4 regions of the Vibrio nomapromontoriensis genome follow, and region 3 is predicted to be linked to each of the others. Evidence: predicted binding sites of a transcription regulator. Region 3 holds the regulator's gene; each other region holds the start of a gene.
What was found. Region 3 encodes PurR, which represses purine synthesis genes. Its sites were predicted from a motif close to TNANGNAAACGTTTNCNTNA; they were not measured.
Positions count from the first base shown of each region.

Region 1: the regulator PurR is predicted to act here: its motif matches at 4,445-4,464, upstream of L4D05_RS03350 (NupC/NupG family nucleoside CNT transporter).
Region 2: the regulator PurR is predicted to act here: its motif matches at 3,637-3,656, upstream of L4D05_RS05645 (phosphoribosylaminoimidazolesuccinocarboxamide synthase).
Region 4: the regulator PurR is predicted to act here: its motif matches at 6,211-6,230, upstream of pyrD (quinone-dependent dihydroorotate dehydrogenase).

Region 1 covers NZ_JAKJSS010000006.1:717,994-726,293, reverse strand. Annotated here, with positions in the region: gene L4D05_RS03370 (beta-N-acetylhexosaminidase) at 1-1,677, shown strand, start outside; gene L4D05_RS03365 (porin) at 1,751-2,899, shown strand; gene L4D05_RS03360 (DUF2057 family protein) at 2,946-3,425, shown strand; gene cobO (cob(I)yrinic acid a,c-diamide adenosyltransferase) at 3,599-4,207, shown strand; gene L4D05_RS03350 (NupC/NupG family nucleoside CNT transporter) at 4,512-5,723, shown strand; gene L4D05_RS03345 (AsmA family protein) at 5,845-7,962, opposite strand; gene udk (uridine kinase) at 8,121-8,300, opposite strand, start outside.
Region 2 covers NZ_JAKJSS010000007.1:327,664-335,963, forward strand. Annotated here, with positions in the region: gene L4D05_RS05620 (DUF3334 family protein) at 1-364, shown strand, start outside; gene L4D05_RS05625 (DUF2786 domain-containing protein) at 560-1,243, shown strand; gene L4D05_RS05630 (tetratricopeptide repeat protein) at 1,305-2,360, shown strand; gene L4D05_RS05635 (hypothetical protein) at 2,489-2,674, shown strand; gene L4D05_RS05640 (hypothetical protein) at 3,154-3,564, shown strand; gene L4D05_RS05645 (phosphoribosylaminoimidazolesuccinocarboxamide synthase) at 3,769-4,875, shown strand; gene L4D05_RS05650 (transporter) at 4,957-5,343, opposite strand; gene L4D05_RS05655 (helicase-related protein) at 5,554-7,908, opposite strand; gene L4D05_RS05660 (NAD-dependent malic enzyme) at 8,105-8,300, shown strand, end outside.
Region 3 covers NZ_JAKJSS010000020.1:18,329-26,628, forward strand. Annotated here, with positions in the region: gene L4D05_RS21650 (TVP38/TMEM64 family protein) at 1-309, opposite strand, end outside; gene L4D05_RS21655 (TfoX/Sxy family DNA transformation protein) at 428-1,018, opposite strand; cyclic di-GMP riboswitch class I at 1,129-1,212, opposite strand; gene purR (HTH-type transcriptional repressor PurR) at 1,388-2,395, opposite strand; gene torD (molecular chaperone TorD) at 2,726-3,373, opposite strand; gene torR (two-component system response regulator TorR) at 3,676-4,386, shown strand; gene L4D05_RS21675 (Ig-like domain-containing protein) at 4,713-7,301, shown strand; gene elyC (envelope biogenesis factor ElyC) at 7,366-8,256, opposite strand.
Region 4 covers NZ_JAKJSS010000007.1:15,967-24,266, forward strand. Annotated here, with positions in the region: gene L4D05_RS04185 (ABC transporter ATP-binding protein) at 1-1,498, opposite strand, end outside; gene L4D05_RS04190 (glutaredoxin family protein) at 1,476-1,727, opposite strand; gene rlmKL (bifunctional 23S rRNA (guanine(2069)-N(7))-methyltransferase RlmK/23S rRNA (guanine(2445)-N(2))-methyltransferase RlmL) at 1,736-3,859, opposite strand; gene L4D05_RS04200 (cell division protein ZapC) at 4,407-4,952, opposite strand; gene pyrD (quinone-dependent dihydroorotate dehydrogenase) at 5,158-6,168, opposite strand; gene L4D05_RS04210 (NAD-glutamate dehydrogenase) at 6,382-8,300, opposite strand, start outside.

The DNA.
Region 1 (8,300 bases), on a different contig from region 3:
GATGCACCCCGTTATCAATACCGTGGTGTGATGGTCGATGTTGCCCGTAATTTCCACTCTAAGCAGGCTATTATCAAAACGCTCGACCAAATGAGCGCCTATAAACTCAATAAACTTCATTTACATCTTACTGACGATGAAGGATGGCGTTTAGAGATCCCTGGGTTGCCGGAGTTAACCGATATTGGTGCTAAACGCTGCTTCGATAAAACCGAAACCGAATGCCTATTGCCACAGCTCGGCTCAGGACCGGACAGCAACAATATGGGATCGGGTCACTTTAGCCGCGCGGATTATATTGAAATCCTTCGCTACGCTGCCGCTCGTCATATTGAAATCATACCCGAAATCGATATGCCAGCTCACGCTCGAGCTGCGGTTGTCGCCATGGAGGCTCGTTACAATGACTTCAAAGCACAAGGAAAGTTAGAGCTTGCGGAAGAATACCGCCTCATCGATCCAAAAGATGACTCAAACGTCACAACGGTACAGTTCTATGATCGAAAAAGCTTTATTAACCCCTGCTTAGAATCGTCGCATCATTTCGTCACAAAAGTGGTATCTGAAGTGCAAGCCATGCACAGTGAAGCTGGCGTACCATTAACTACTTGGCATTTCGGTGGTGATGAAGCGAAAAACATCAAATTACTCGGTGGACACCAAGACCGTCAGGCCGCTCAAAAGGTGGCAGGTCAAGGTGAGATCGACCTTAGTAATGAACATCACCCATTTGAAAAATCACCAAAATGCCAACAATTGTTAGCCGATACCGCTCTGACATCAGTTAAAGAGCTACCTAGTTATTTTGCTAAAAACGTAGCGAAAATTGCCAAAAATAAAGGTGTAGGGCAATTTCAAGCGTGGCAAGATGGCTTGAAAACAGCAACAGATTCAGGTGATTTTGCAACAGAAACAACACGAGTTAATTTCTGGGATACCTTGTATTGGGGCGGAACCGCCTCTGCGTACGAATGGGCTAAGAAAGGCTACCAAGTTATTATCTCTAACCCTGACTACCTATATATGGATTTCCCTTACGAATTCGATCCAAAAGAACGTGGCTACTACTGGGCAACGCGCTCAACCAACACTCGTAAGATGTTCTCTTTTGCGCCGGAAAACCTACCTCAAAATGCAGAGACATCACTTGATAGAGATGGCAATGGGTTTGAAGGCAAAGGCACAATCGAAGCGCCCGCGTTTTATGGCATGTCAGCTCAGTTATGGTCTGAGACCGTAAGAACGGATGACCAATACGAATATATGGTTTTCCCTCGCGTTTTGGCAGCAGCTGAGCGTGCATGGCACAAAGGCAGCTGGGAAACCCCGTATACCGTCGGTAGAACATACTCCCAAGACACACAGTGGGTTAATAAAGAGGCGCTTGCTGCTGACTTCAATCGTTTTGCAAACATCTTAGGTCAACGAGAGTTAGCTAAGCTCGCAAAAGTCGGTATTCAATACCGCCTTCCGGTTCCAGGAGCAATCCTAAACAACGGCAAATTAGAGATGAACAGCGCTTTCCCTGGAATCCAACTTCAATACTCGCTAAACCAAGGACAAGATTGGCTGAATTACGAAAGTGATACAGCACCAACTATTCATACTGATGTGTGGCTACGAAGTATCGATCGCCAAGGTCAGCGAAGCAGCAGAATCACCATTCTAAAACTCTAATATTTCAACACCTATCCATCAATGTTGCCCAAAGATGACTTTGGGCAACAACTTATAAAAAAGATAATCAACAATGAAAAAGCTAGCAGTAACAATGCTGACCTGTGTTTCAGTAGGCGCAGCCGCATCCGATAACATCGATATTGACGCTATTAAAGCAGGCATGAAATATGAGGTGTACGGTAAGATTGCCCTACAAGCTCACTTTCGGGAGTACGCGAACTCCCCCAATTTAACTGGGTTTCAAACCAACAATGAAAGTCGTATCGGCTTTCGTGGCAGTAAACAATTCGCTAAATTTAAGCCACTATTTATCTGGCAAATCGAGTCGGGTTACGTCGACCCTTCTTATAAAAATCATGAAGCTAGCGGCGGATTGGGTGAGCGAGACACGTTTGTAGGTTTTGAGGACTGGGACTCATTTGGGCAGATTCGTTTGGGCCGAGTGCTCACACCCATGTACGAAATTGTCGACTGGCCAGGTGCTAACCCGGGAATGGGCGATGTTTGGGACTGGGGTGGTATGATTGGCGGTGCCAAATTTCAAGATCGCTCATCCAATAGCATCCGATGGGACTCGCCTGAATGGCGTGGCGCATCTGTTGACGTGGGCTATGGCCGAACAAAAGCAGCGGCGACTGGCGCGGACCAAGGGTGGTGGCAAGGTAGTGCAGCGCACTACAAAGCGGGGCCTTTCTTAATTTCTGGTGCGTACGAAATTAACCGCAACACCAAAGAAACCGTCAATTATGAAAAACCGGGAAGCACGCCCGCGAAGACCTCTGATAGTCGTATTTGGGACAACAATACCTACCTTGCAAGTTTACAAGGCTGGTTCGACAACGGTATTTCATTCTTTACCCAATACCGTTGGCAAGATGCGTTGGTTACATCTGGTCTCGATACGGGGCGAAAAGAAAAGCAAAATGCCTTCTCAACCGCATTTATGTATGATATTTCAGATTGGCAGTTCAAACTTGGCTACGCGAAAAATGAGGAACTCAGCGTCAACGGTCAGACATTATCAGGAACGGATGACGATGTAATTTCTTTCCAGACTATGTATTACGTTGACCCAACTGCCGTCCTATATTTTCGAGCAAAAGACGTAAGAATGGGTGACAACAAACTGCCAGTATCTGGCTCACAGGACTTATCTTATCGTCGTTGGAAGTCAGACTCGTACGACGAAGTATCGGTTGGTGTCGAATACGTATTTTAACCACTGAATATTTAGGGAGGTCTTCCTCCCTATTAATGAGGTAACAATGAAAAAAATAATTAGCAGCCTACTTCTGTTGTTTACGTGCTTTAATTTACACGCACAAGAAACCACACACCTTCTTGAACTTGGGCGCGGTATTGTGGTCCACGTCGTCAACGGTGAAGCAGTCGAAAACGGGGTTTTCAATGACAATAATCAGTTGATTTTAAACCAAGCAGAAAACCAACTGCTTTTAACACTGGAGCAGCCGATCCCTTACAACACGATGAAAGAAAAGTATCGTTCAAATTTGATCGTGTTAACGTTTGAATTAACCTCTTCCAACGCAACGCTATCTTATCCTTTATTTAGAGATAAAGCCGATGCTCGAGCCTTTGAGCAAGAACTCAATTTTGAGTTCATAGACACAGAAAAATCATCTATTCGTTTTGTCGCGGACACCATTGCGACGACGGGCTTTGTCGGGTTTGAAGACTTCGTCGGGATTCTTAAAGAATATAACCGCAAGCAACAAGAACAATGAAAAACGCCAACGAGCTCAATTTAACTAATACCCACTTTGCAGTGGGTATTAGTTTTTAAGTGATTCCAGCCTAACCGTGCGCCGATATCCCTATTTATTCTCTTGTTTTTTTCTTGTCATATTCCTTTATCATGGAATAAACGTTAGCTGCCGCTTAATAAAGGGAATCAATCATGTCACTGTCAGATGAACAGAAACAGTTAAAACACAAAGCTCGTCAACAAAAAGTTAAAGAAAATGTTGATGAGAAAATTGCCAATGCCCAAGAAGAAAAAGGGCTACTACTTATCATTACTGGCAATGGTAAAGGCAAATCAACCTCAGGCTTTGGCACTGTAGCTCGAGCAGTAGGTCACGATAAAAAAGCTGCGGTGGCGCAGTTCATCAAAGGCACATGGGCAAACGGCGAGAGAAACCTTCTAGAAAAACTCGGTGTTGAGTTTCAAGTCATGGCGACAGGCTTTACCTGGGAAACACAAAATAAAGAAGCAGATACGATTGCTGCACAGTTGGTGTGGCAAGAGTGCAAACGTATGCTCAAAGACGACACTATTGATGTGGTGTTATTTGACGAACTCACCTACATGGTCAGCTATGGTTATATTGACTTAGATGAAGTGGTTGAAGCGCTAACCGAACGCCCTAAGATGCAATCGGTCATCATCACGGGCCGTGGCGCTCACCGCACTCTCATCGAACTTGCTGATACGGTTTCTGAAGTTAAGAATGTCAAACACGCTTTTGAATCTGGCGTTAAAGCACTAAAAGGCGTCGATTGGTGATTAATTAACCAAACAGCCTTCCCCATCACAAAAATGAGATGCAAGTCTCATTTTTTTCTATATACTGCCCCACCGTTTGCTACGCACTCGCGTCAGTTATACACCAATACAAGCCGTCACCAAGGAACTGTGAACGACCCCAAGGAATTGGACCAGCTGCAATTTTAAAAGCTTGTAAAGGTATAAAAATGGTCAAATATTTCTTTTCCTATCGTCAAGATTGGTTTCCGCAACCCTCGACGCTAACGTCTTGGTCTTCTTCTCCAATGCTGTTTACACTCACTGCTCGTGAGGTATACCCACTATGACCGCTATCCTTTTCGGGTTATTTGGCATCGCTTCCCTTATCGCTATTGGTTTTATCTTCTCAGAGAACCGAAAAGCAATTAACTGGAATACCGTGCTACGCGCACTATTACTGCAAGTTCTGTTTGCCGCTTTTGTCTTGTACATCCCTTTTGGTCAACACATCCTTGGTGCGATGAGCAATGGCGTAGCAAAAGTCCTGAGTTTCTCTGACGTGGGTATCCAATTTTTATTTGGTGATCTCGCCACTGAAGGGTTTATCTTTGCCGTTCGCGTTCTGCCAATTATCATTGTGATCAGCGCCCTTATCTCCGCTCTGTATTACCTTGGTATTATGCAAATCGTGATTCGTGTTTTAGGGGGCCTTATCCAACGCTTCTTGGGTACCAGCAAAGCCGAATCTCTGGTCGCAACAGGTAACATCTTCCTCTCTCAAGGTGAGTCACCGTTACTTATCCGTCCATTTCTTGCGACGATGACTCGCTCAGAACTATTCGCGGTGATGGCGGGTGGCATGGCGTCGGTTGCTGGCAGTGTATTAGGCGGTTATGCCGGACTAGGCGTGGAACTGCGATATCTGATTGCCGCCAGCTTTATGGCTGCACCTGGTTCTCTTATGATGGCGAAGCTCATTGTTCCTGAACAACACACCCCAGCGGACCACCAATCAATAGACTTAGACACCGGCGATCAAAGCAACGTCATTGATGCGCTTGCATCTGGTGCAATGAATGGCGTTAAGGTCGCCGTCGCCGTGGGTACAATGCTAGTGGCATTAGTCAGCGTGGTCGCAATGGCGAATGCTGCCATTGAATCTATCGCAGAGCTATTTGGTGCTGATGGTATTACGTTGCAGCTACTGTTTGGATACGTATTTGCCCCAATTGCATGGCTGATTGGTGTCGACCAAAGTGAGATGATGCTAGCTGGCTCATTCATTGGTCAAAAAGTTGTCATGAATGAGTTTGTCGCGTTCATCGACTTTATTAAGTACCAAGCAACACTATCTGAACACAGCCAAATTATTATTACTTTTGCGCTCTGCGGCTTCGCAAATATTGGCTCGATTGCCATTCAGTTAGGTTCTATTGGTGTCATGTCGCCAGAGCGTCGCTCTGATGTGGCAAGTTTAGGTTTTAAAGCAGTATTAGCCGGTACCCTTGCAAACTTAATGAGTGCCTGTTTAGCTGGGATATTCTTCTCGCTATAGATGCTTAGCTAGTTAGCAACAGGTTAATCTAGCACTTGTCAAAAACAAAAAGCGGTGTCCAAGGACACCGCTTTTTAATAACCATTCAACGCTATACTGCGTATGGTTAGCCTTATCACTGCTAGTTAAATAGCCCCTTCAAAAGACCATCAACAGCTTTCTTTGTCTTTTCATCTTTGATGCCAAGACGCTCTGTCGCGCGTTCCACTTCTTTTTGTGCTTTTTGCTTAAGCACATCATCAAAAACCAGCGCAAACTGCGGTTGTGTCCATGCGCCAGTGACTTTAATCGGAATAGTCACGTCACGCAGTTCAGTAATACTTTGTCCGCCCTGCCCTTCCAACGTTCCTACTACAGAAGTACGCACTAAAAAGTCGACCGTCTCATTAATGTAATTCGCCGAACCTTCGCCATGAATGCGTAACAGTGGTGACTCTGCCTTCATGTTGTTGGTCGATACCACGCCCTTATTCAACGTCAATGTAGCTGTCATTGCACTGAAGTCGGTTTTCTGCGGACCCTTCTTACCGTCTGGTGATTGCCCCTTAAATCGAGCGTAATTATCACGAATCATTTGAGCAACGTTGATGCCATTTACCGCGCCATCTTCAAAGTTGATCTTGATGGTTCCCTTCAGGTTTTTCTTAATGCCCGTCTGAGTTAAGCTTTTACCAGTAATATTGACATCAATATTACCGGTTCCTTCCAGCTTATCATTACCCGCTACGTCTTTAAGTAAAGGCTGAACTTTAACGCCTTTTATTTTCTTCACTGCGCTATAGCTTGCCGGCGACTTTCTCGCATCAAGCTTCGCTTTGGCCGTAATCGAACCCTGGTATAGGTTTGAACTAAATGATGTTAATTCTGCCACACCACGGTTGACATAAAATTGCGTCTTAACTGCCTGCATGTGTGCATTGGCTGCTTTAAATTTATCAATGGTAATTGAGCCTTTAACATCCAAACCTTTTAAGGCACTAAGATCCGGTTCAACTTCTACCGCGTTAGCAGGCTTTTCGCTACCACTGCCCGCTACGGTTTTGTCTTCCTGTTTAGCGGCTTCCTGTGACTGAGCCAGACCTAAAAATTCGTCTAGATCAATATTTGGGCTATGCAGTGAAAAACGCACTTTAGGAATATCAGCAAGCTGAACCGTGGCTTTCCCATCTAACACAATGTTATTCACCGTCAACTTTTGCAAGACAAAGTCGAGAAATTGCTTCTTCAAATCAAACGTTAAATTCGATGCCATACCAATTTTCATTGGTGACTGTGGCAAAGCTTCACCTTCTACCGCCGCATCCAGTGTTAACGCATTCAAGGTTAACATTGTCATCGCTTTATCGATTTCAAATGCGGTACTACCTGACGCGTTCAACGCCATGTCCGCCACGATACCTTGAAGCGCAAAACTAATGTTATTCACTTTATCAAATTCAAAAGTATCAAGTTTTAACTGAGCACTATCTATCTTGTTCACACCATCATTGAAAGTGGCATCAAATTCAATATTTCTTAGCGCATAGCGACTAAAGTCTTGGCTTAGCGTAAAGTCTGCTGTGCCGTTCGCAGCAAACTGCTGAGCTGCGGCTTGCCCTTTTGCTTCCATTGCCCCTTTGACTGAAAATTGCGCTGTCGTCCATTGGTCTGCGGCGAACTCAGATACGGTTAGACCGACATCATAAAGCTTGGTTAAGGTTCCCGTTTTAGCGTCTGAGATTTCGAGTAACGCATTGGAAACCATCACACCTGAAAGAGAAATCTTCCAGCCATCAGCCGATGTAGAAGTCGCGTCTTGTGGCGGTGTTGTCACGTCTTGAGTTGAGGTTTCTGGCGTCGCCTCTTTTGGCGTGGTAATCGCATCTAAATTGGAGCGACCGTCAGCAAGCGTCTCTAGATACACTTGCGCACCGTCTAATGTTATCGAACCAATGTCTAATGTCTTATCGAGTATTGGCATCACGGCAATACTCACGCCCACTTGGGTTACGCTGAATAAGTTTGGATTGTTAAAACCTTGCGGGTTTTTTAGTTTCGTCTCGCCCAATTCAAAGCCAAGAGACGGGAAGAACTGCCAACTGATGTCACCGTTAATTTCCAATTCAAGCCCGGTTTGTGTTTGAACTTGTTCAGTGATCATTGGCTTAAACTGATTAGGATTAACAAACACAACCAGTGCAGTGATAGCGACGATGACCACTAAAATTGGAATGGCGAGAATAAGGAGTAGTTTTTTCATTGGCAACTTCCTTGCAAGGCTAAAAAACAAAAAGTGGCACATAAAGTGCCACTAATTTATTAAAAAATAAAGCAATTTAAACGTTACGAGTGCACCCATTCAGTATAGAACAAATTGCAACAGCGTAACGTAAGAATTCAAATGCCTGACTGTAAGAATTACGCTCTAAGCAACTTCGCAATATGTGCTTTAAGTACGTCGATCGCAATACGGTTTTTACCACCACGAGGAACAATAATATCGGCATACTGCTTTGACGGTTCAATAAACTGCATGAACATTGGACGAACTGTCTTCTGATATTGCTGCAGTACAGATTCCATAGTACGTCCACGCTC
Region 2 (8,300 bases), on a different contig from region 3:
TGAGCTAATGAATCAACTGGTTGGTGATTTCACTAACAAAGTGAGAAAAGAACTGCAAACCAATATCACGCAAAATCAACCTAAGATGCTAGCGATAAACAAACAGGTAGTGCTATCGGTTGATACTAACTTAGAGCGCCCACAGGCAAGACGAGTCACTTTCTCAACTGCAAACAACAATATCTTCTATCTAGAGTTTGCTATGGATAAAACCGAGTTCATCCAAATGGAAGAATTTGAAGTGCAAGCCGATGAATCCCCTGACGCTATTATTGAGCAAGCAATAAAAGATAAAGCAGCAGAGAAAGCCGAAACAAAGCAAAGCAGTACAAGCCAAGACTTGTTAGATGAGTTAGGCATCTAACGCCTAGACGTATGTCACGCCTAAGGACTAAGAGAGAGTCTTTACGACTCTCTCTTAAATGTCTCATCTAATAATAACGGCAACATCATTCAAGTCATCACATAACCTAAATCCAAACCCACGCTTCCCCTTTCCATGGAAAATCGTTAAAATAGTGCCCTTTTTCTTTCGCGGTACAGAGAACTCACATTGTCGATGGATAAACAAAAAGCCCTTAAAAAAATTGCCAAATGCCTTGAACTAGGTAATTCAGCTAACGTCAATGAAGCCGCAAATGCGATCAAAATGGCGCATAACCTCATGCTGAAGTATGGGCTGGATAAAGATGACATCGAGTTCATCAAAATGGGGAAAACCCAATCGACACATTTGTTGCCAGCTAATATTAGTTCCACTCTTCTACGCGTTATTCGTGGCATTAACACCAAATTTGGCGTGGAGGCCGTTTTGCTGAATCACAAAGGACTCAAACGTGTTGAGTTTATTGGTGAGGCCGATCGAGCGATCTTCGCAGCGTTCGCATTCGATATTATCTATCGAGAAATGAATGAGCATACTGGGCAGTTTAGAAATGGCTTTGCTGGCTCGGGTACTTCTACAACTGAAGTCACGCGACGTGTAAATTCCTTTGTTTCAGGCTGGATTGAAGGCGCACTAGAAAAGCTTCCAATCATTACCCCTGACGATGAGTCAAACAACAAAATCAACAATTACATCGATAAAGAATTTAAAAATATCGACCGTGAGACATTCAAACAACAACTTAGAGACGCGATGAAAAATATCACTGCCGATTACGAAGTTGGACTAAAGAAAGGTCGTAAGCTCTCAGTAAACCGACCAATTAATGGCGCGCAAGCCCCTAAAATGCTCAAATAGTGTTACCTATTATTCGTTATTAAGGAAGATGATGACTCAGCGGCTTTATCGGGCATGGTCAATGACTATCCGTGTCATTACCTTGTATATTGTGCTGCATACAGCAGTTCTGGCTAGCCCCATCGCTTCCCTAGAGCAGCAAGCCCTCCTTGATGACGCCAATGCCCAGTATCAGTTAGGCCTTGCTTATGAGACGGGGCAAGGCGTTAAACAAGACCTTGCCAAAGCCAGCTACTGGTATCAACAGGCAAGTAACAATGGTCACCTTAATGCGACCTACAACTATGCCCAAGCACTTGAATACGGAAGAGGGATCACACAAAACGCTTCCCGTGCCGCGCTTTTATACACCAAACTTGCGGTGTTAGGTGACAAAAGTACTTATGGCAAACTCGCTAAACTCTATAGTGATAATAACGTAAATATTCCAGCCACCGACCAAGCCGTGCTTTGGTATTCCTTGGCTGCTGAGCAATCTAGCGCCTTTGAGTCAGAATTTGAGCACGCACTGCAACAGCAATTTAACGAGCGACAACGCCGCCAAATAGACGCTTTACAGCAGCAAGAAGGAATAGCTGCCCCCCAAGCCTCGCTCGCTCAACCCGCGGCATCAGCGAGTAATCAACCTAACGTTAGCAGTGAGAAACATAACAATAGCAATGTTATACGTAACAACAGCGGTACTCTCTCTTGGAGTACACACTTCGTATATTGGGTAGTGCTATTGCTCATCTTGCTAGGCGTTGGCTACTATTTGGTACAATTCAAACGATCTCTATCGAATGAACGTCGTAGTGATCAACGTTTACAAGAAGTGTTACAAGCTCAGCAACGAACTATTGCAACACTTCAGCACAAATTAAAAATAGCGCAAACCACACAAAAGAGTGCGCCTACAACGCCTCCACCAAGCGCTTTCGAAGAGGCGTATTTGCGTTTTGGGTTTGCGCCCAAGCAACAAAAGCTGCTCACACCTACCCTACTGAAATCTCGCTATAAGCAACTCTCTCGTATTTTTCATCCTGACATTCAAGGATCTGAAGACGAAATGAAGCAGCTCAATATCGCGTTTAAAACGCTCATGTTACATGTTAAGCAGTCTCAAAAAATTCATTAAAACTCGCACCGTTCTCACTAATACTTATAAAAACGCAATAAATGAAACAATTATTTAACATCGCGTGCCATTTCATGTCATAATCAGTGGTGAGAATAACACCCAGTATTTAAGGGTGGGGAGAAAAAATGTATACGTTCACCATTGAAGGTTTTTGTGATTGGTGCCAGAAGCCAAACTATGTGACTAAGCACCAATATGTCGACGGCAAGTGTCATTTCTCGTGTGAGGGGTGCGTCAATTACGCCGCGATGGATGTAAGGCAATTTAATCAAGCGGAGTTGGAATACAGAGACTCCCTATGTAAGTCTTAGTTTTGTCTCAAGCGCCTCTTTTAAAAAAGGGGCGTTATTACTTCTATTTTATATCTACTCGCCATACTCCTCTGCTACGTTCACGCACCACTCATAGGCAAATCAAACGCTACAACATCGCTAAACCCACCGCCGCTATTTAAACCTCTGCATTAGTAAGCAAGCTACAGCCGCTACCGACAATAGTTACGTGATTAATAATAGTTACGCGATTAATAATAGTCACATGATTAACAATCGTTAAATCGCTACGGACTGACTCCCTCCACGCAGTAGTTATACAGTGCTTACACAGTACCTCAGCGCTATTACGTCTATATCCGAAAGCTATTTTGCTCGACATCACATTTACCAAAATTATAATTACTTATATATCAACATCTTAAAAAATAACCTCGAATAGACTTAAAAAACACATTGACCTTTTCACACCTTAAAACTACTGTATAGACATACAGCATGTATAAAAGGACAGGTTTATGTTGCGAGATACTGAAATTCTTAACCCACTGAACATCCACTCACGTCGTGACGTTACGACCAAAAGAGCACTGCCGCCGTATCAGCGGGCAATGGCAACGAATGTACTCAGTCAGGTGTCTCAGCTCGCTTCAAAACATCAATGGATACTACTTACTGCAGAATGTCCTCGCCCAACAATGGCACAAATTTCTCATTATGAAGAGCTTGGTAACCATATGGTGCAAATGAAACCATCACTGCACTTAAGCCAGACACAGGTTATCGAAAAGGCGATTCAGTCAGGTAATGCCTGTGCCATTATTGCCCATGGTGACTTTTCATCCGCTAGCCAGCAGCACTTACAACAGCTTGCTCAGCAATATAACTGTGAAGTTATTTTTCTTGCGCCCTCTTCTTATCTACACTAATTCCCTCTTGGATAATTGATCAAGCCTAGAAATGACGCTTTTATGAACGGACAAGAAAGATAAATAAGAAAACAAAGCAAACGTTTGCTTTTATGATGGAAGCGCGTCTGAATTCTGGTATGATGCGGGGAAAAGTGAGCATTTAGTTGCTCTTTCTTCTTTGTCGCCTTTGCTGCGACGCCAACGTTAGATAGGAATGTCTCAATGAGTCTCGCTGATCAAGTCCTTGCTGTAAACGATGATCTCCCAATTCGTACCGATAAGCCTGTGCATAGTGGCAAAGTACGTTCAGTCTATTGGTTGACCGAAGCAGATAGTCGCCGCCTGATAAAAGATAAAGGTTATGATGTGGCTGAAGATGCCCCTCTGGCTATTATGGTAATCAGTGACCGTATTTCAGCATTCGATTGTATCTGGCATGGTGAAGGTGGACTAAAAGGCGTTCCTGGAAAAGGGGCTGCACTCAATGCCATTTCTAATCACTGGTTTAAGCTCTTTAAAGAGAGCGGGCTTGCCGATAGCCACATCTTAGATATTCCTCACCCATTTATCTGGATCGTTCAAAAAGCCAAACCCGTCATGATTGAAGCGATTTGCCGTCAGTACATCACGGGGTCAATGTGGCGTGCTTATGCGCAAGGCGAGCGAGAATTCTGTGGTATTACCTTGCCAGAAGGATTAAAGAAAGATTCTAAACTTGACGACGTACTCATTACTCCGTCAACAAAAGGAATTTTACGTGATATCCCGGGTGTACCAGAAGCGGATGACGTTAATATCACTCGCGACAATATCGTCGATAACTACTCAGCCTTTAACTTCTCTGACATCGCAGGTGTCGCACAATACGAAAAATTGCTAAAAGAAGGTTTTGCGGTCATTAGCGACGCGCTTGAGCAAATTGATCAAACATTTGTCGATACCAAGTTTGAATTTGGCTACGTGACAGATGCAAGTGGCAATGAGAAATTGATCTACATGGATGAAGTAGGCACGCCAGATTCATCTCGTATTTGGGATACTACGGCCTATCAAGAAGGTAACATCGTCGAAAACTCTAAAGAAGGCTTTAGACAGTTTCTACTTAACTACTTCCCAGACCCTGATATTCTGCTAAACAAAGAACGTATGCCGGAGCGAGAAGCGTTAGCAATCAATAACGCTCTACCGCTTGACGCACTAACCAGCGTATCTGAAACCTATATTGGTATTGCAGAGAAAATTACCGGACAAAAAATTGTATTAAGCGATAACCCTAAACAAGAAATCATTGATATTCTTCGCCGCGATTATGATTTGATCGCTGACTAATTTCTGTTTAACGGTCACTAACGTATTGATAGCAAGAGAGGGGTTAGATGCCCCTCTCTTTTCAATTACGACGATTCTCCATTACGACGATAGTATGATCGTTAGTACATCATCATCGCTATTTAGTAAAACTTCGGCTTGGGTTTTTGACTGAATCTCTTCTAATTGTTCGGCTTCTAATGAATAAGGCATCACGACTCTAAGGCGGGTAATTTTTTCCTCGCGAGCCAACCTAATCAAGCGAATCAAATTACGCTCATCACTTTGTCGGGTTGAAAGCGTATTGAGTGCTTCATTCCACAAACGTGAGTCTACATCCTCCAATCCTTTTGCGTTCGCTTTCCAAACTTCACCAAAAATAGGCGCGACAGAGCTTAATGCTTCAAGAAACGTCCACTTCTTACTGCAAGATGCGCCAAGAAAGCTTGTATAGTCAAATTCTATTTCCGTTAGGGTCTCACTGCTCATCACCACTCCTGCTTACAGAATGTTATATAGCTACTATTGTCCAACAATCAGCATATAGCAATAGGATATATTAAAATCATCTTTTATTACTTCATTGGCGATTTAATAGTGATATAAAAATCTAATTCGCAACATAATATGAACAAAAATGCACAAGATTGCATAACCTTATTTAACCGATTGCGTGCACCAGCCTGGCTTTTAAATCGCTCATCTTAAATCGATCACTCGGCTTGCTTTTTTATAACGGACACGCCACCCTTGCCACGCTGGCAACTCTTTGCGCATTGGATCCGCCTTTCTACTGCCTCCGTTGAAGTGAATCTGGACGAGTTTGCTACGTCCAAAATACTCCACATCCAGTTTCAAACCACTTAACTGAATGATAAGCGGAAATCGCGCGGCAAAATCTTGGTACTCCCACTTCGGAATTCCTTCGACAATAAAATCGTCTTCATCCAATAACTCAAGATCACTCAATGACTCCACGCCCAGTGCTTTCAGATTATCGTGCAGCCATTGCTCTACAGTGATCGGTGAGGTTACTTTACTGTGCTCAGCCAACCCTAAATCTTGGTAGAGCTGCCAATGCTGTAGCTCACTGTTAATACGATGAGCTAACGCAGGAAAAACCTTCTTACTCATGATGGCGTTGACCATCATGGTTAATGCACTACCACCTTCAGGTTCTGATAATCGAGTGGTAATCACCCTTCCAGCGTACTGCAATTCATCGAAATTTTTCAGACCCAGTTCGGTATTAACGGTTTCTTTTGTCTGCCACTGGCCAACTCCTGAGTGTTCGATCATCGTCATGCTGACGGGCATAACCGCAGTCGCTAGATTCATTGTTTCCCTAACGCCGCGCCCTGGTAAGCTATGAATAGCAAAGACTAATGCCCCTTCAGAGCTTGGTTTAAGTCGACTTTGCCGTCCAAGAAGCACTTCCATATGACCATTACCGAGCGCCTCTTTACGTTTCTTTCGGCGAACAAATAACAGTTCATTGTTAGCCTGAATCGTTGCCAGTATCCACTCAGAAACATCATAACGTGACGCGACCTCTCGTGTAGGCAGTTGAAATACGTCTCGCATCTGTTGGGATAGACCTTGAGCTTCCTTTAACGCTTCCGCATTAACGGTGATGCCACCAAACTCCTTGCCACGTACCAGTCCAACTAAAAGCGTGGCATCGCAGCCTCTAGGCTCTTGTTTATCCAACGCTTCAAGTGCTTCTTCATTACTAGAGAGCTGGTACACGCTGCCTGTTGTGCACAACGCCGCCGTTAAGTCGATCATCACTTCTTTTAATGCGTTAGTCGGCATCTTAGCGATCAGGTGTGCGTATAAGGTATCAACAGGTAATGGGGCGAGCTGACGGCCATGATCGGTGATACCAAACTCATTAATTGCGCCAAGTTCCATTAAATGCTGCCTAGCTTGTTCTAGCGATTTCATGGGAATAGCATCGATAAAATCCAATCCCTCTAGCGACTGCCCACACATTGCCGCAACAAGAGCTGGCTCCACAACGGACTCTCGCTGAAGTTCTGGAGGCGTCACGACAGCAAGGGCGGCATGTTCTCCATACAAACGTACGCATTGCCCATTCATCACTCGCCCCGCTCGCCCACTTCGCTGCTTAGCGCTGGCTTTGGAAATATGAGTGAGCATCAGCGTAGTACGACCATTTCTTTGCACATTGCGGCGCTCAAGACCTGAATCGATCACCAATTCGATATTAGGTATTGTCAGCGAGGTTTCGGCCACGTTCGTCGCCAAGACAATCTTACGCTTGGTCTGCTTTGTCATTGCGAGCGCACGTTCCGTATCTGTGACGGCCGCGTATAATGGAGCGATAACAATATCGTATTGCTCGGCCATTGCTCGTAACATAGACGCCGTTTGTTGAATTTCCTTGCGACCAGGGAGAAACACCAGCACATCACCGTTTAATGTATGCCAGTAGCGCTCAACCGTTTCTTTGATTTTCTGCTCTAAATCTCGGCTATCTGGCAACTGGCGGCTATCGGCTCGAACATGCTGAAGCGTGACGTCATAGTGACGTCCCTGCGCCACCAAGCGTTGCGCGCTGAAATACCCAGCAAGTTTTTCCCCTTCAATTGTCGCCGACGTGATGACAGTTCTATGGCTCTGTGCTTGTTTTAGTAGCGCCACCAATAAGTCTGTATCCCAGCGCCGTTCATGAAATTCATCAATGATGACAATATCAAAGCCCGCCAGTTGATTTTCAGCAAACCAACGCAAAGCGACACCCGGCGTGACAAACACCACACGAGAGCTATCTTGATAGCAACTTTCGAGCTTTATCGCATACCCCACACTCACGCCTACCTTTTCAGATAGCGTTTCTGCGACAAACCCAGCCAGTGAGGTACACGCAATCCGACGCGGCTCAACCACCAGCACCCGACCTTGTGTCATCGCCCAAAGTGGCAAACGTGTCGATTTACCCGATCCCGTTTCAGCTTCAACCACCAAATGGTGCTGAGTAAGTAACTGTTTAAATTCGGATTCAATGCTATCAATTGGGAGAGAAATCATAACGACACTAAGCAATAAGTATTGGGAAAGTGAGTATAACGAGGGTCCAACAAAGTTTCGAGGTGCATCGGTGCACTTTTACCTAGTGTGACACAAGCCGTTAACAAAACTTCATCGCGATATGGTGAATTATATGGTAAATTACGCATCTTAATTGTGCTCAATTCCATCTCCACTGTTCCCAAACAGGTAACCCATGAATAACAATAAACGACCGCTTTATATCCCATATGCAGGCCCTGCCCTACTTAGTACCCCGCTCCTTAATAAAGGCAGCGCCTTTAACACCGAAGAACGCATGTCTTTCAACTTAGAAGGGCTACTGCCGGAAACGACTGAGACTATTCAAGAACAAGTAGACCGCGCGTATAAGCAATATACGAGCTTCGAAA
Region 3 (8,300 bases):
GCTACTAAGGAAGGCTAGGGTAGCACCAATGGTACTCGCAAAGGAGACCAGTAAAAGGCTGGTCCAAAATCCAAATAATGCAGCGCCTAATAGCGTCACAACTGCAGCGCCAGGAACTGAAAATGCTGTAATTGCTATGTAGAGAAAGAAATAGGTGAGTGCAGCCGTGACAAAATTGGCGTCAATGTAACTGGCGAGCTCAGCTTGTTGTACTTTGGCGTTTTCTAATGTTAAATACTGACCGAATTGCGACCCCAAGAATAGGATAAGAGCAACGAAGCCCAACCCTAACAGTAACTTTTTACTCATGACTTACTCCATGTAGACAATGCATCTTTAAGTATAAGACAGGAGCAGGGTAAATTTACTTTCAAAGACTTATAAAAAAAATCAGCCTTAAGCTGATTTTTTTATAAGTATATCAATACTAGTTGATGTGGTTAGCGAGTTCATCTCGTTTCGCTTGTGGGATAACGGACCAATGTGTACCGTTAATCGCCCCTTCTAATGCCCATAGTAACTCTAGGCCGACACTGGATGAATGTGTTTTCTGAATCGCTTTGAATGCTTCTACAGAGCCATGCTCTTGTAATGAGTTAACTGACTCGATGCCCGCTTTTTTAAGCATACGCTCTGTGGCAAGGCGAAGATTCGGCAGATCTTTTAATCGGTTAGGTTTAGTATCGGATTGTTTTACTTTTTCGTCTTTGGCAAAATCCAAGGCTGCGCGAGCGTATGACAATATAACGTCAGTGTCGTCCCAACAATCTTCTGGAAGTGCAAAGTATTTAGTAACAACAGGGAATCCACGTTTTTTATACACGTAAGGCGTATAGCCTAATTGCTTAAAAGACGCGACTGTTTTGGGGTTAGTTCGGATATGTAATTTGTTGTTCACTGCTAATGCAAACATTGTTTCGTCAACAAAGATCCCAAATCCACCGAACATGGAGCGAGATTTTACTTTTCCTAGTTGAGCGAACAATTGCATTGAATTTTTTAATACTGGATTGTCCATGCTTATCTTTTCTCGGTGTTATTGATTGTGTCACCAAAATCAGGTCCGAGAGTATAGCAAACAGGTGTCAGTTTCTTGTTAGGTCAATAACAGGATTTGACACCTTTGCCATCGGTAACCCCGCTACCTACCAAATGTGGTTTAGGCCGGAGGCTTTGCGTCCCACCTTTTCAGATGGTTTGCCCTGTGCGTGACTCAAATAGCATAAAGAAAAAAACCATTAATATGCATGGGTTATTAGTTGAAGTGTGATATTGCTTCAAAAATTAGAGGGGTATTTGTGCTTGTGAAGTAGCACAAAGTAACAATACAGATTGAAATTTATTGGAAGAAGATCAAAAAAAAGCGCTCAATAGAGCGCCTTTGTCATTATTTTGTCATGTCTTTGACAGAGCTTCGTTCAATTATCTCTGGGTGCATCTCGAATATGCGTTTGTCATGACCTTTATCTTTGATTCGTTCGAGTAGAATCTCAAATGCATTCTTACCAACACGACGTTTTGGTTGGTGAACGGTGGTCAATGGTGGTGAAAAGTACTCAGCCAGCTCGATATTGTCGTAGCCGATTACAGATATATCACCAGGGACGTTTAATCCAAGCTGTTGTAAGCGACTCATTAGGCCTAACGCCATGGTATCGTTAAAACAAAAAACGGCGCTTGGTCGGTCTTCCATAGCGGCAATGCGATTGGCGGCGATGACGGCAGTATCGCATTCGAAGTTACCTTCAAAAATACGGTCTTCTTTCATCGTTAAGCCTGCTTCTGTTAAAGCGCGTTGATAACCGACAATGCGTTCTTGGCAAACAGCTTTTTCTAAATGACCACTTAAGCAGGCGATGTCTGTATGCCCTTTCTCAATAAGGTATTTTGTCGCTAAGTAGCCACCTTCTTCCGAGTTATCGATGATCTTGTCTGCTTGCGAACTTTCTGGGCCCCAGTCCATAATGACTTTAGGGATATCAGAGTGACGGTCAAGCATCGTGAGAAGCTCTTCAGTTAGGTCTGAGCACATGACTAAAATGCCATCAACACGCTTCTCTGCCAACATGCGAATGTAGTCGCGTTGCTTTTCATACACGCCACCTGTATTACACAGTATCAAGGTATAACCTTGTCGATAGCAATAACTCTCAACACCGTCAATCACCTCAGAGAAAAACAGGTTAGTGGATTGAGTCACCAGCATACCAATGGTCTTCGTAGAGTTGCACTTTAAGCTTCTTGCGACAGCACTTGGCGCGTAATTGAGCTCTTCGACTGCAGCATTAACTTTTTCTTGTGTGGCCTCGGCAACAAAACGCGTTTTGTTGATGACGTGAGATACGGTGGTAGTAGAAACGCCAGCTAGGCGGGCGACGTCTTTAATTGTTGCCATAGCTTTATCCTGTTAGTAACGGCTTTTGTGTTTTTAATTGCATAAAAGCCGTTGCGATCATGAAGCATTATTTATGAAAAATAAGCGCTTTGTTGTAACGAATGCGTACCGGACACAAATACACTTTGTGAAATGGCGGTTTCCAATCAGTACATTTAAGTGGAAACCACATCGTACTAAAGCCTGGCTTTCGCATTTTAAACGGCGAATTGTAGTCTTAGTGGCAGACCCTAGCAATGTCTGAACCGACAATTTTGTCTATAAAAGCCAAATTTATATTTGGCTTACTGATTATTGTCGCGTTAGGGACTGGGCGCTTAACTACTTTACCTACTCTACGCGTAAGTATGTAAGGTCAAGCTGACAGAATGCAACGAGTAGTTGTGCAACAGCTGCATAAAAACCGAATTCATCAAATTCTTTACATCGACGATCAAATTGAGGTAACCACGTCATGAGGTGTTGTTCAATAAAGTCAGCTTGTTCAAGTAAAGCGTTATTGATGTGCGCATCAGATTCCAGTTCATTGGAACGAATGATGAGGTTGCCAAGAAAGTCTAACTCAATCGCTAAGTGATCTGCCGGCTCATTTAGGTTATCTGACACGCCAATATTGTGCTGTTTGAGGAGCGCCGCCATATCGTGTGCTGGGGTGTCATTTAGTAAGCCTGACTTGCCTATATACATTGATGCGTATGGGAGTGCGCCATGCTTATCGGTTTTCAAGAACAAATCGCAAAAGTCAGCAGAGAGCTCCAGTTGAGCATCTTCGCGTGTTTGTAAACGATTGAGTGCGTCGATAAAATTGGCGATAGAAGCGCTTAATGACGCATTCTCCCCCAACCCAGCGAGGAAAGCGCGGATTTCAACACTGTGATACTTCTCTAGCTCTTCTTTTGTTAGTTCTTTGGCAAATAAGCTGGATAGCCACCAATAAATTTCTGCACGTTGTTCGTTAAATGCTTTGATTTCTTGCATTTTATCTTCTCCAAAAGTCTTACTATCATTTTAGCCAATAAAAATGAACAGCAGTAAGGCAATTAGTGAAAAAATATAGGAATTTGTGAAGATAAATGAATGTGATGATGGAGAGTTCGAATGAACGAGGTGCCATTTAGTTATTAAGCTATTTAGTATGGTTGCATATGTTGAGGAGGAATAGTTCTTGTCTTGAATCAAAAAAAACACGACTTTCGACAAATTGCCTTAATGTCGGCTAGAATTGTGACTAATTATGAATAGAATGGCCTTGGTCATAACAAATTTAAGAAACGGTGCATATGAGTTATCACGTATTAGTAGTTGAAGATGATGTCGTTACACGTAGCAAATTGTCTGGTTACTTTGAGAGTGAAGGCTATTTGGTGAGCGAAGCAGAAAGTGGTGAAGAGATGCGCCAAGTACTGCAATCATCCAGTGTCGATCTTGTTATGCTCGATATTAATTTGCCAGGTGAAGATGGGCTCATGCTAACTCGAGAGCTACGCAGCCAATCTGACATAGGCATTATATTGGTGACCGGACGTACCGATAGTATTGACAAGATTGTTGGTTTGGAGATGGGGGCAGATGACTACGTCACTAAACCGTTCGAGTTAAGAGAGTTATTGGTACGCGTTAAAAACTTACTGTGGCGAATTTCTCAAGCAAGAAAGCCACCTCAAGAGCCGCAAAGTGCAGAGAGTGAACATGTTGTCCATTTTGGTGAGTGGTTGTTTGATAAGCAGCGACGCTCTTTAACCTGTAATGGCGAGCCAGTAAAACTGACAAAAGCAGAATATGAACTCTTGGTTGCCTTGTCTACGTACCCCAATCAGGTGTTAAGCCGAGAGCGCATCCTTAATATGATCAGTCATCGTGTTGATGCCCCTAATGATCGCACCATTGATGTGTTGATTCGCCGTATGCGTACGAAAATGGAAATGGATCCAAAGAATCCGCAGATTTTCATTACCGTTCACGGTGAAGGTTATATGTTCGCTGGTGATTAGACGCTGCAGCTGATTAAGCGCTACAGATGCGCTGACTTATCAAGTATTCCTTATGTAGGCCCGGACGTTGTATTTCGTCCGGGCTTTTTAATGCGAGTAATCTAGATAAATGATGAAATTGATATGCAACACAAGTATTACTTTTGTTAAGTGACTCGTAATCAGGTTCTGGAATGCCTACAGATTCATTTACTCGCTCGTGAGTGCGCTAGCTTGAATAGGCTGTTATGAAAAATTTAGTCGCCCAGGTTGGGTATTAAAAGAGAAAAACTAACGATTAACAGCGATTTATCATAGTTAAGTTCATTTAATACAAGGACAAGTAAATGGATAGGACGAACCCGATAGCCCAAAATAAATTACTGTCTCCAAAGGCAGCGTTGAATCACTACACTGCAACTTCATTATCGCTACTTGTTTTATTTTCGCCCACCGCATTTGCTTATCAGTGTGACAACTTACCGGTATGGAATGCAGAGACAGCGTATAACGGCGGTGCTGAGGTAAAATTCCAATCGAATGCTTATCAAGCGAACTGGTGGAGCCAAAATGCAAAGCCAAGCGAAAAATCGGGTAGCTTCCAAGAATGGACACTGCTCGGGGCGTGTGACGCGAGTGGAGGAAACCAATTACCGACGCTATCAATTCTTTCCCCTGTAGAAGGTGCCAATATAGCGTCTGGTAATACGATTACGTTTCAGGCCGATGCAAGCGATGTTGATGATGCGATTGCCACTGTCGCTTTTGTTATCAATGGCCAAGATGTAGCAACAGTCACGTCACCGCCTTATAGCGTAGATTGGCTTGCCACGGTGGGCAGCTACACCCTTGACGTTATTGCCACGGATGAGCGCGGTGCACAAACCACGCAGTCGAGATTGTTTTCAGTATCGGTGACAGAGAATCAACCGCCATCCATCACCTTATCGGCAGACTCGCTATCAGTGTCGGTTGATCAGCCAGTGACACTCTCAGCGGCCGCAGATGATGTTGATGGTAGCGTAACCAGTGTTCGTTATGTCGTGGATGGCGTTACGCTCAGCACATTAACCACACCACCATGGACAACGACTTGGACGCCGGCGGCTGTGGGTCAGTTTGCGATACAAGCTATTGCTACTGATGATGGAGGGCTCAGTACTCAGTCACAACTTATTGATATTAATGTTTCGAGTGCTGCATCTGGCGGGCAATGTACGACACTGCCGAGTTATGTGGCGGGCAGTCAATACTCGAGCAATGAGAAAGTCAAAAATATTGATGAAGTTTTCCAGTGTAAAGTAGCAGGTTGGTGCTCATCTAGCTCTGCATGGGCGTATGAACCTGGAGTAGGTCAGTATTGGCAGGATGCGTGGGATAGTTTAGGCAGTTGCGGAGCATCTCCCGTCGTCAGTATCTTGTCACCGTCGGCTGGACAAACGGTATTGCTTGGTAGTGATGTCACGATTGAAGCGGATGCAACAGATAGCGACGGTACGGTGGTCTCTGTAGAGGCCAGTGTGGATGGCACGTCGTTAGGTGCGCTGACGCAAGCACCTTATACCTGGTTGTGGAATGTGAACACGTTGACGTCAGCGACAATCAGCATTGTTGCAACGGATGATCAGCAGCGTGAAACTCAGGCTTCAACAACCGTTAATGTTACCGACCAAGTGCTAACCAGCGAAATCATACAACCTACGTCTGGTAGCATTGTCCCGTTAGATAAACCTGTATATGTGGCGGTGTCGGCTCAATCCCTGCAAAGTGATATTGCTAAAGCCGAGCTCTATGTCAACGGACAGTTAGTGGCAACAGATAGCGCAGCACCTTATGAGTTTTCATGGCAGCCAGCAGCAATTGGAGGCTATCAGTTAACGGCATCGGTATCCGATACTCAAGGTAATCAGGTGGTATCGAATAGTGTCTCAGTTGAAGCAAAATCCATCGTGTTGCCTAAGCACAAACTGATAGGCTATTGGCATAACTTTGTTAATGGCTCAGGTTGTCCAATGCCATTGAGTGAAATGTCAAAAGACTGGGACATTATCGATATTGCCTTTGCTGATAACGATCGTAACAGTAATGGCACCGTACATTTTAACCTTTATAACGGTGATATCCATTCAAGCTGTCTACCGATTGATCCGTTGCAATTTAAGCAAGATATCGCATCACTTCAATCAGAGGGCAAAGTCTTCGTATTGTCTCTTGGCGGTGCAGAAGGCACCATCACTTTGAATACTGCTGCTGACGAAGCTGCTTTTGTCAGTAGTTTAACGGCGATTATTCAAGAATGGGGTTTTGATGGTTTAGATATCGATCTAGAAAGTGGTTCTAATCTCGTGCACGGAAGTCAAATTCAAGCTCGACTACCAACGGCATTACGACAAATTCAACAAAATATGGGCCGAGACATGTATCTCACTATGGCGCCGGAGCATCCTTATGTACAAGGGGGAATGGTCGCATATTCAGGTATATGGGGCGCGTATATCCCGGTCATCGATCAGGTAAGGGATATGCTGAATTTACTCCACGTTCAACTGTATAACAACGGTGGCCTTGCCAACCCTTACACAACGGGAGCGGCGGCAGAAGGTTCGGTCGATATGATGGTCGCTGCGTCAAAAATGCTTACTGAAGGGTTTGAACTCGCGGATGGGTCGATGTTCCAGCCGTTAAGGGATGACCAAGTGGCAATAGGACTGCCATCGGGTCCTAGTTCAGCGAACTCAGGGCAAGCGCCTATCGCCAATATTGAAGCCGCGCTTGATTGTATGGTTTTACTGCAGCGATGTGGTAGCGTCCAGCCCACTCAGCTATCGCCTAACTTTGGTGGGGTAATGACGTGGTCTATCAACTGGGATCAACATGATGGCTTCAATTTCTCCGCTCCGGTGAAAGCCAAGCTTAACCAGTTAAATAATAGATAAAAGCTCTCGAAAACAAAAAGACCTCATCGTTATGATGAGGTCTTTTTTTATCTTACGCCGTCGCTTATTTACCGTTGGCTTGTTCGGTTTTAGGCGCACTATCTACTTCAGAGTGAGTCTCGTCTTCGGTAGCAAGCGCATCGTCTACAGCATCAGATTCTAAGACGGTGGGATCGGCAGATGGTGTACCTTCGTTTGCTGCCCAATCACGAAGACGCTGCCACGTTAGCCCCATCGTCTCATGCCAATAGCGTTCTGTTTGCTCAAGATATTGCGCTTTTGGCGTGTATTTTTGCCACGCTTGCTCAATATTTTTTTGCGCCAAAAAGTTAGTCGGGGCAGGATAGGGAATTAAGCCTGCAGATTCAAATTCATACATAGCACGTTGCATGTGACTGGCTGACGTAACAAGAACCATTTTTCTATTTTTAACAAATGACGTTGCCTGTCTTGCCTCTTCCCAGGTGTCTTTAGCTGTTTCTAGTAAAATAATGTCGGGTTTAGAGACGCCTAGCGCCAATGCGACCTTTGCCATCATACGAGCTTGACTCACGTCAGTGCCACCGTTGTAGCCAGACAAGATCAGTTTAGCACCCGGATACATGCGCATCACGCGAATGCCTTCACTAAGGCGTACTAAAGCGGTTCGGCTAAGCTCTGAAGTTGGCGGGAGATCGCTGTCGACCACGTGACCACTGCCCAGCACCATGACATAGTCAATAGTCTCGTTCACGGGTAAGAAAGGTTTATACTGGCGCTCTAATGGCATCAGTAAGCGACTAGACAGAGGCTGGAAGGCGATGAGAAAAATCCCACACAGTGATACAAGAATAACCATGCATCCGATTCTGCGTCTAGCAGTAAACATAATAAGTGCCAGCCCTAAAAAACCGAGTATCAGCATAGCTGGTAAAGGCATTAACAGGGATGACACGATTTTTTTCAGCTCAAACATAAACTAATAGTCCGAAAAAACACCACTTAACGCTAAAAAAGAGG
Region 4 (8,300 bases), on a different contig from region 3:
CAAATTGACGATCGTGACTCACTAAAAGCAATGTTCCTTGATAGTTGCCCAATAAATCTTCGAGCAATTCGAGTGTTTCGATATCAAGATCGTTGGTTGGCTCATCCAGAATTAACAGGTTATTGGGTTTTAAGAAAATACGTGCTAATAACAAACGGTTTTTCTCACCACCAGATAAGGCTTTTACCGGAGTGCGAGCACGCTTAGGAGCAAACAAGAAGTCTTGCAAGTAACTAAGAGCGTGTCGTTCACGACCACCTACCATTACTTCTTGCTTACCGTCAGCTAAGTTATCGATCACTGTTTTTTCTGGATCAAGCAATTCTCGGTATTGGTCAAAGTACGCCACTTCCAGTTTAGTGCCACACTTCAATTTACCTGAAGATGGTTGCAGCTTATCAAGCAACAACTTAATTAATGTACTCTTACCGCAGCCATTGGGGCCAATTAACGCGATACGGTCACCTCTCATGATATTAAACGAGAAGTCCTTAACGATTGTCTTACCCTCAATATCATAGCTGAGGTTTTCTGCTTCGAAGACGATCTTACCTGAACGAACCCCATCGTCGACTTTCAGGTTCACCTTGCCTTGCACTTCACGGCGGTCACTTCTTTCTTCACGAAGTTTCTTCAGAGCACGAACTCGACCTTCATTACGTGTACGACGCGCCTTTATTCCCTGACGAATCCAAACTTCTTCTTGTGCGAGTTTCTTGTCAAACTCAGCATTTTGCATTTCCTCTACACGCAGCGCTTCTTCTTTCTCGATTAAGTACTGATCATAACGTCCAGGATAAGACACCAACTGACCACGGTCTAAATCGACGATGCGCGTCGCCATAGAGCTAATAAACGCTCGGTCGTGAGAAATGAAGATGATAGAACCACGAAAATCTTTTAAAAACGTTTCAAGCCACTCAATCGTCGCAACATCTAAGTGGTTGGTCGGTTCATCAAGAAGTAATACATCTGGGTCACAAACCAATGCACGTGCAAGTGCGGCTTTACGCTGCCACCCACCCGACAAATCCGTGAGTAATGTTGCGCCATCAAGCTTCAACGCAGCAAGAATATTTTTGATGCGGTCTTCAAAACGCCATGCACCTAAGACGTCTAGCGTATCTTGAATCTTCGCAAGCTTGTTAATGTTCTTTTCACTAGGGTCATGAGCGACAAGGTCCAACAACGCATGATACGCTTTCAATTGCTGACCAACTTCTGCAAGCCCTTCAGCCACGTAGTCTTCAACCGTCCCTTCTTGGTTACGCGGTGGATCTTGCTCTAAACGCGAAACAACAACATCTTGAGTGATTTGAAGTTTACCGTCATCCATAACGATTTCGCCAGCGATGACTTTCATCAACGTCGACTTACCGGCACCATTACGCCCAACTAAACATACACGTTCATTTTCTTGAAGTGCAAAATCTGATTTGTCTAGCAACGGGTGATCGCCGAATGCTAGTTGTCCATTATGAATGGTAAGTAATGCCATTAAGGTTCAACCATTGTGTTAATTGATGAATATCGAAGGGCCAATTGAGTTCTGAAGAACCATATGAGATCACTGGAATAGTGACCCCGTAACGGCTAAAGAGCTCATCGTTAAATGCTATATCAATAATATCGAATTGTTGAGAAAGCCCGACGCGATGAAGTAATTCGGATGCCATCTCACAAAGATGGCATCCTTCCGTGCTGTATAAGGTCAGTTCCTTTGTCATTATATCTCTTAGCTCTTGTGAGTAATAAGCCAGCAGTTATGAATGTGTTTGTTACGTGAGAAATCAAGTGGCAACGTCTTATCTGAGATGTTCTTCGCCTCTAAGCCGATTTCTGCCAATGCATCGTGATCCATCTTGAACAAACGCTTGTTGTTGGAAAATACTATGGTGCCATCCGTTCTAAGCAAACGCTTTAAGTTTTCCATCAACATAACGTGGTCACGCTGTACATCAAATGATTGCGCCATTCGTTTTGAATTCGAGAATGTCGGTGGATCGATGAAAATCAAATCATAATCGCTATTGGCATTTTCTAGCCACTGTAGACAATCGGCTTGGATAAACTGATGTTGACTTCCCACCTGTTTATTTAATTGCATGTTCTCTTTTGCCCACTCAAGGTAGGTATTGGACATATCGACTGTCGTTGTGGACTTCGCACCACCTACTGCTGCGTGAACAGAAGCAGAGCCCGTGTACGCAAACAAGTTTAGGAAATCCTTGCCCGCTGCCATTTGACCAAGCTTACGACGAGTGATTTTATGATCTAAGAACAAACCCGTATCTAAATAGTCATGAAGATTAACGATTAACTTAACACCGTATTCATTCACTTCCATGCGATCAGATTTCGCCGCCAACTTGTTGTATTGGGAAGAACCCTTCTTCTTCTCTCGCACTTTAATCACAACGTTGTTGGTTTCAATACCCGTCACGTTAATGCTTGCACGAATAATGTCCGTCAAACGACGCTTAGTCTTTTCTTCAGGGATATCTTTTGGCGCAGCGTATTCTTGAATAACAAGGTGGTCTTGATAGACATCGATAGCTACGTTGTACTCCGGAAGATCCGCATCATAGATACGATAACAATCTAGTTCTTCACGTTTCGCCCATTTGGCGATTTTTGCCAAGTTCTTTTTCAATCGGTTGGTAAAGTCTGGCGCGACAACTTGGTCGGTACGCTTCTCTGCAAGCTGCTCTGCCGAGCGGCCTGAAATTGAGTAGTTTTTTTGGTGACACGGTAACGCACCGTTATTTAACTTAAACTGCTTATCAGCACGCATGCGTAAGCAGCTTAACAAGTCATCCGAACTTGAGAAGATAGACGCTTTACTTCCACCAAACTCGATTTTTAGTTGGTTACCGAATTCAGTGTAAAGGGCAATAAGACCAGGCTCAGTACCAAGACGCTCACCATAAGGTGGGTTACAAATAACAATGCCTTCTCCAAAGCCCTCAGGCTTGGTCAATTTACTCGCGTCACCTAATTCAAACGTAATCAAACTATCGACACCAGCTCGACGGGCGTTATCTTTTGCCGTTTGTAGTACCCGAGGGTCATTATCGAAGCCCCAAAACCTGCTGTCAGTCTTTTTGACACCGCGACGACCTTGTACACTGGCTTCTGATTTTATCTCAGCCCACAGCTCTGGCTCAAAGTCTTCGTGCGATTCAAAGCACCAGCTTTTTCTCTTTACACTCGGTGCCATATTCGCCGCTAGCATCGCCGCTTCAATAAGCAACGTGCCTGAACCACACATTGGGTCAAGCATGTCATCACCTTGAGTCCAACCACTTCGAGCAACAATTGCCGAAGCTAGCGTTTCACGCAATGGTGCACGACCCGCTTCCGTACGGTAGCCACGCTGATGCAAACCAGACCCTACCATATCAAGACCAAGAATAGCTTTGTCTTTATGCAGGCGCACGTGGACACGAATATCAGGACTTTCTTTACTGATGTTAGGGCGCGGCAGGCTTCTTTTATTAAAGCAGTCCACTACCGCATCCTTCACCTTCATCGCGCCATATTGGCTATTACGAATTTCTTGGTTAGTACCGTTAAAGTCGACAATAAACTTCTTCGAGCTATGGAAATGATTAACCCAATTCACAGCAGACGCAGACAAATACAAATCCATGTCGTCTTGGCAGGTAAATTCAGCAAGAACTTTAACGAAGCGGGAAGCATATCGGCTCCACAGGCAAACACGATAGATCTGCTCATTGGTCGCTTTAAATTTCACTCCAGCCTGAACAGGATTGACGTTTTCAATCCCAAGTTGTTCAAGTTCACGGGCGAGTAGGTTTTCCAGCCCATTTGAAGTAACGGCAAGATATTGATTCATAGTGTATGTCTGACTGCGGAAAAATGGTGCCAATTATACCTGATAATGTGCCATCCCACTAACCAAACAAGTCGCTTTCATTAGGATTCTCGTTTATTTGCGCAAGCTTTAGTCAACTGAAAACTAACACCATGTGTTTAACAGAACGTGATACACGCAACTGAAATCAAACCTAATTACATACCACTCAGCGATAGTGACTACTTATTCACTGCAAATCTGGACTATACCAGAGTGAATTTGCGACTGAAAGTTACTTACAAATATACATAAACGAGGAATTTATAGTGGCCAAATGGTATTTTCCCGTTCAGTATTTGCTCATTTTTTATCGTAAATTTCTGGTTAATTTTTGTTGATAGTCAAAATCTTGTAGGAGCTACGCTCTAAGAGATAGGAAAAAACGAGTGGGAATAATGTAGATTGCGTTGATACTGAGGAAACATAGGCAAAAAAAATCGACCCGTAGGCCGACTTTTATCGCTTGAACACTGTCATGTTCTTGAGACAAGCACCACTGCTTTCTCTTATGGCGTTGTTACGCCGTCTAACCAACCAGTGCGATTGGTTGTAGTGACGTCATGTAAGAATGAGCAGAAGCCATTCTATCATGCATCACTTTAATGCTTTGCCCGAACTGAACGTCCTTATTTGAGGTCAAGTTGAATGGGTCTAAATCAACTAAGGCGCATAAACTCGCGCTTTCCCCTACTTCCAACACAATAAAGAAACCAGAAGAGTATTGGTTGGTTAACCTGACCAATTCACCTTCTTCAGGTTGAAAGGAAACATCTTGATGGTCGAAGAACCAACTCTTAGGCTGTACTGGCTTATGAAAGCGCTTCGCGGCAACGCAGTATAGCGCTAGCTCTGCTTGTCGCGGCTCAGAGAGGTCTAGGTTCGCAATTTGGTCTTTATAGATTTGAAACGCGGACGCGTCATCAACTGTGAAGTTATTCTGACCCATCGCGCACTCAACTAAGAGTTTACGGGAAAGATTGGTTTTAAAAACCATTTCATCTCCCAAATCCAGCATCAGAGAATTCTCATCCTCATCCATATACCAGATCCATGTATCGCTGGGTTTAAGCATCGTTCCGTCTCTTATAACTAAAGAATAATCAGACTGTTAGGTAAAACGCTTAATTACCTTTTTGGTCAGTTGACTCTAATTCTACAAACGATTGAACAAAAAAAAAGGGGAAAACTATTCCCCCTCTCAATGGTTGCAACTTGGACAGAACTATCAATATATGAACATATTGATGGGCCTCTAACCGATATAGTCAGTATGTGCCCTACAGGTTTTTGACGATCTCTTTAACAAGCTTTGGTCCATGGTAGATAAAACCAGAGTACACTTGAACCAATTCAGCGCCAGCCATTAACTTTTCTTTTGCTGAAACATAAGAGTCAATACCACCAACGCCGATGATTGGCAATTGACCGTCAAGATACTTAGCTAGCAAACGAACGACTTCAGTACTACGTGATTGGACTGGACGACCACTTAAGCCACCAGCTTCATTCGCATGCTTCATGCCTTCGACAATTGAACGATCTAGTGTGGTATTCGTTGCGATAACACCATCAATCTTATTCTTAATCAATGAGTCACAGATTTGCTGTAATTCATCATCGCTAAGATCCGGAGCAATCTTTAACGCCAGCGGCACGTACTTGCTATGCTTCTCTGCCAGCTCAGCTTGTTTCGCTTTTAATTCACTAAGAAGATCATCAAGTGCTTCCCCATACTGCAGAGAACGTAACCCTGGAGTATTAGGCGAAGAGATGTTCACTGCGATATAACCCGCGTGCTCATACACTTTTTCCATGCAGATAACGTAGTCTTCTGCACCCTTTTCAATTGGCGTGTCTTTGTTCTTACCAATATTGATGCCGATAATGCCGTCGTACTTCGCTTTCTTAACGTTTTCGACTAAGTTATCAACACCTAAGTTGTTGAAACCCATTCGGTTAATAATGCCTTCCGCCTCTACAAGACGAAACAGTCGCGGTTTATCATTACCAGATTGTGGACGAGGTGTTACCGTCCCTACTTCGACAAAACCAAACCCCATCGCACCAAATGCTTCAATACACTCACCGTTCTTATCGAGGCCAGCGGCAAGGCCAACTGGATTCTTAAACGTTAAGCCCATACATTCGACAGGACGATTTGGGAGATGTTGACGATAAGCTAAATCAAGAGGAGTGCCGGTAAAGCGCTTAAAATTTTGAATAGCAAGATCATGAGCCTTTTCGGCATCAAGTTGAAAAAAGCCAGTTCTGGCAAGACGGTAAAGCATTGTGCCTCCGATAGATAACCCGTGTAAACGGGGAGGTATTATTGACGCAAACGTTTGAACTTGCAATTGAGAATTCGCTTTTATTTACCAAAAGCAAATGTTTAGCGGAATAAGTAAGCAATTATTAAGTGACCGCGTCACCGAATAGACATCGACATAAAAAAAGCGCCCTATTTGGGCGCTTAGCTAATGGTGTAGCACGTTTCTTTGTATTTAGATGCTCGTCGCACAATTGAGGTTAAGTAAACTCAACTCTCGCAATGCAACAGAGAACTTGGCAAATTCATGAACACTACCTACTTTAAACTCGTTAAGAATATTGTCCCAACGTTGTAAGCTAACCGCGTTTGTCTCCATCCAGTTATCAAGTGACAGGATCACGTCTTGACCCTCCCCGCCACAACCGCATCTCAAAACTTGCGCCGTCAATTGGCGCTGTTGCCAATCTAAATCTTCTCTAAATGCGGCCCTTGCAAGTGCTTGCCAGTTATTGTCTACCGCCTGACCATTAATTTGGTTAAGGAACCAATGCAACGATAGACGGTCTCCAAGGTGGAAGTACAATTTAGAAGCCTGTTCGACATCATAGTTTGCTTCTGCCGCTATCTCAGAGATATCCACCGCAGATAATAGACTCGATAACCTTGAGACATAGCTCGCGAGATCTTTATCAACTCCGCTTTCTATCCAGCCTTGAGCCTGAACATTATGCTCTGCAACTTCTTCATCTACGAGACATGATTCAAGTTTCTGCTCAATCTTAATGACGTTATCTCGATAACGTGCCACTAATTGCTCAACCGACTGTTTTCCAGGGCGGTTACGTAAAATCCATCTCGCTAAGCGACGTAACGTACGTCTCACGATAAAGAGCAATTCGTATTGAGCCTCGGAAGTCGCGATATTATCCAGTTTACGTATTTGCTCAAACGTAAACGCAAAACCATAAATTTCTCTTGATGCAGCGTAAGCATTGGCAATATCAACAACCGTCGCTCCCGTTTCTTCTTGCAAGCGAGTCACAAAGTTGCAGCCCATTTCATTAACCATTTGGTTTGCTAGGCCTGTGGCAATAATCTCAGCTTTAAGCGGATGACTTGGCATACTATCAATATAGTTACGGCGTAACAGTGATGGGAAGTATTGCGTAAGCTGTTGATTATGATAAGGATCATTGGCTATTTCATCCACTACCAGCTGTTCTTTCAATACCATCTTGCCATAAGCAACTAATACCGACAGTTCAGGACGAGTCATACCGATGCCCTGCTTTTCTCGCTCGAGTAAATCGTCATCAGCAGGAATGTATTCAAGCCCTCGATCAAGGTAACCGGCTTTCTCCAATGTATGAATGAAGCGGATCTGCTCTTTCATTAACGGAACACCTTGGTATTCGGTCACGGAGATTGATTCAGCTTGGCAATAAGCATCATCGAGAACAATCTCACCCACTTCATCTTCCATCGCTTCGAGTGTTTGATTACGTTGCTTGATCGTTAGATCGCCGCTAGATACTAAGCTATTCAGGAAGATTTTAATGTTCACTTCATTATCTGAACAATCTACACCACCAACGTTGTCGACAAAGTCGGTATTAACACGACCACCAGCGAGTGCGTACTCCACACGGCCTAGCTGTGTCATACCAAGGTTTCCGCCTTCTCCGACCACTTTTGCTCGTAAATCACTGCCATTAATGCGTAGTACATCGTTCGCACGGTCACCGACATCGGTATGCGTTTCTGCTGATGATTTGACGTAAGTGCCAATACCACCGTTCCACAAAAGATCCACTTGCATAGACAGAAGCATCTTAATGAGATCGTTTGGTGTCACTGAACTCTTCTTAGTGCCGATCATCTTTTGGATTTCTGGAGTCAGCGTGATCGATTTTGCTTTCCTAGGGAATATCCCACCACCTACTGAGATCAACTTAGGATCATAATCTTCCCAGCTTGAACGCGGCAGATCAAACAAGCGCTTACGCTCGATCCAACTTGATGCTGAATCTGGATTCGGATCAATGAAAATATGCATATGGTTAAACGCGGCTTGCATACGAATATGTTTCGATAACAGCATACCGTTACCAAATACATCCCCAGCCATGTCACCTACACCTATAGCAGTAA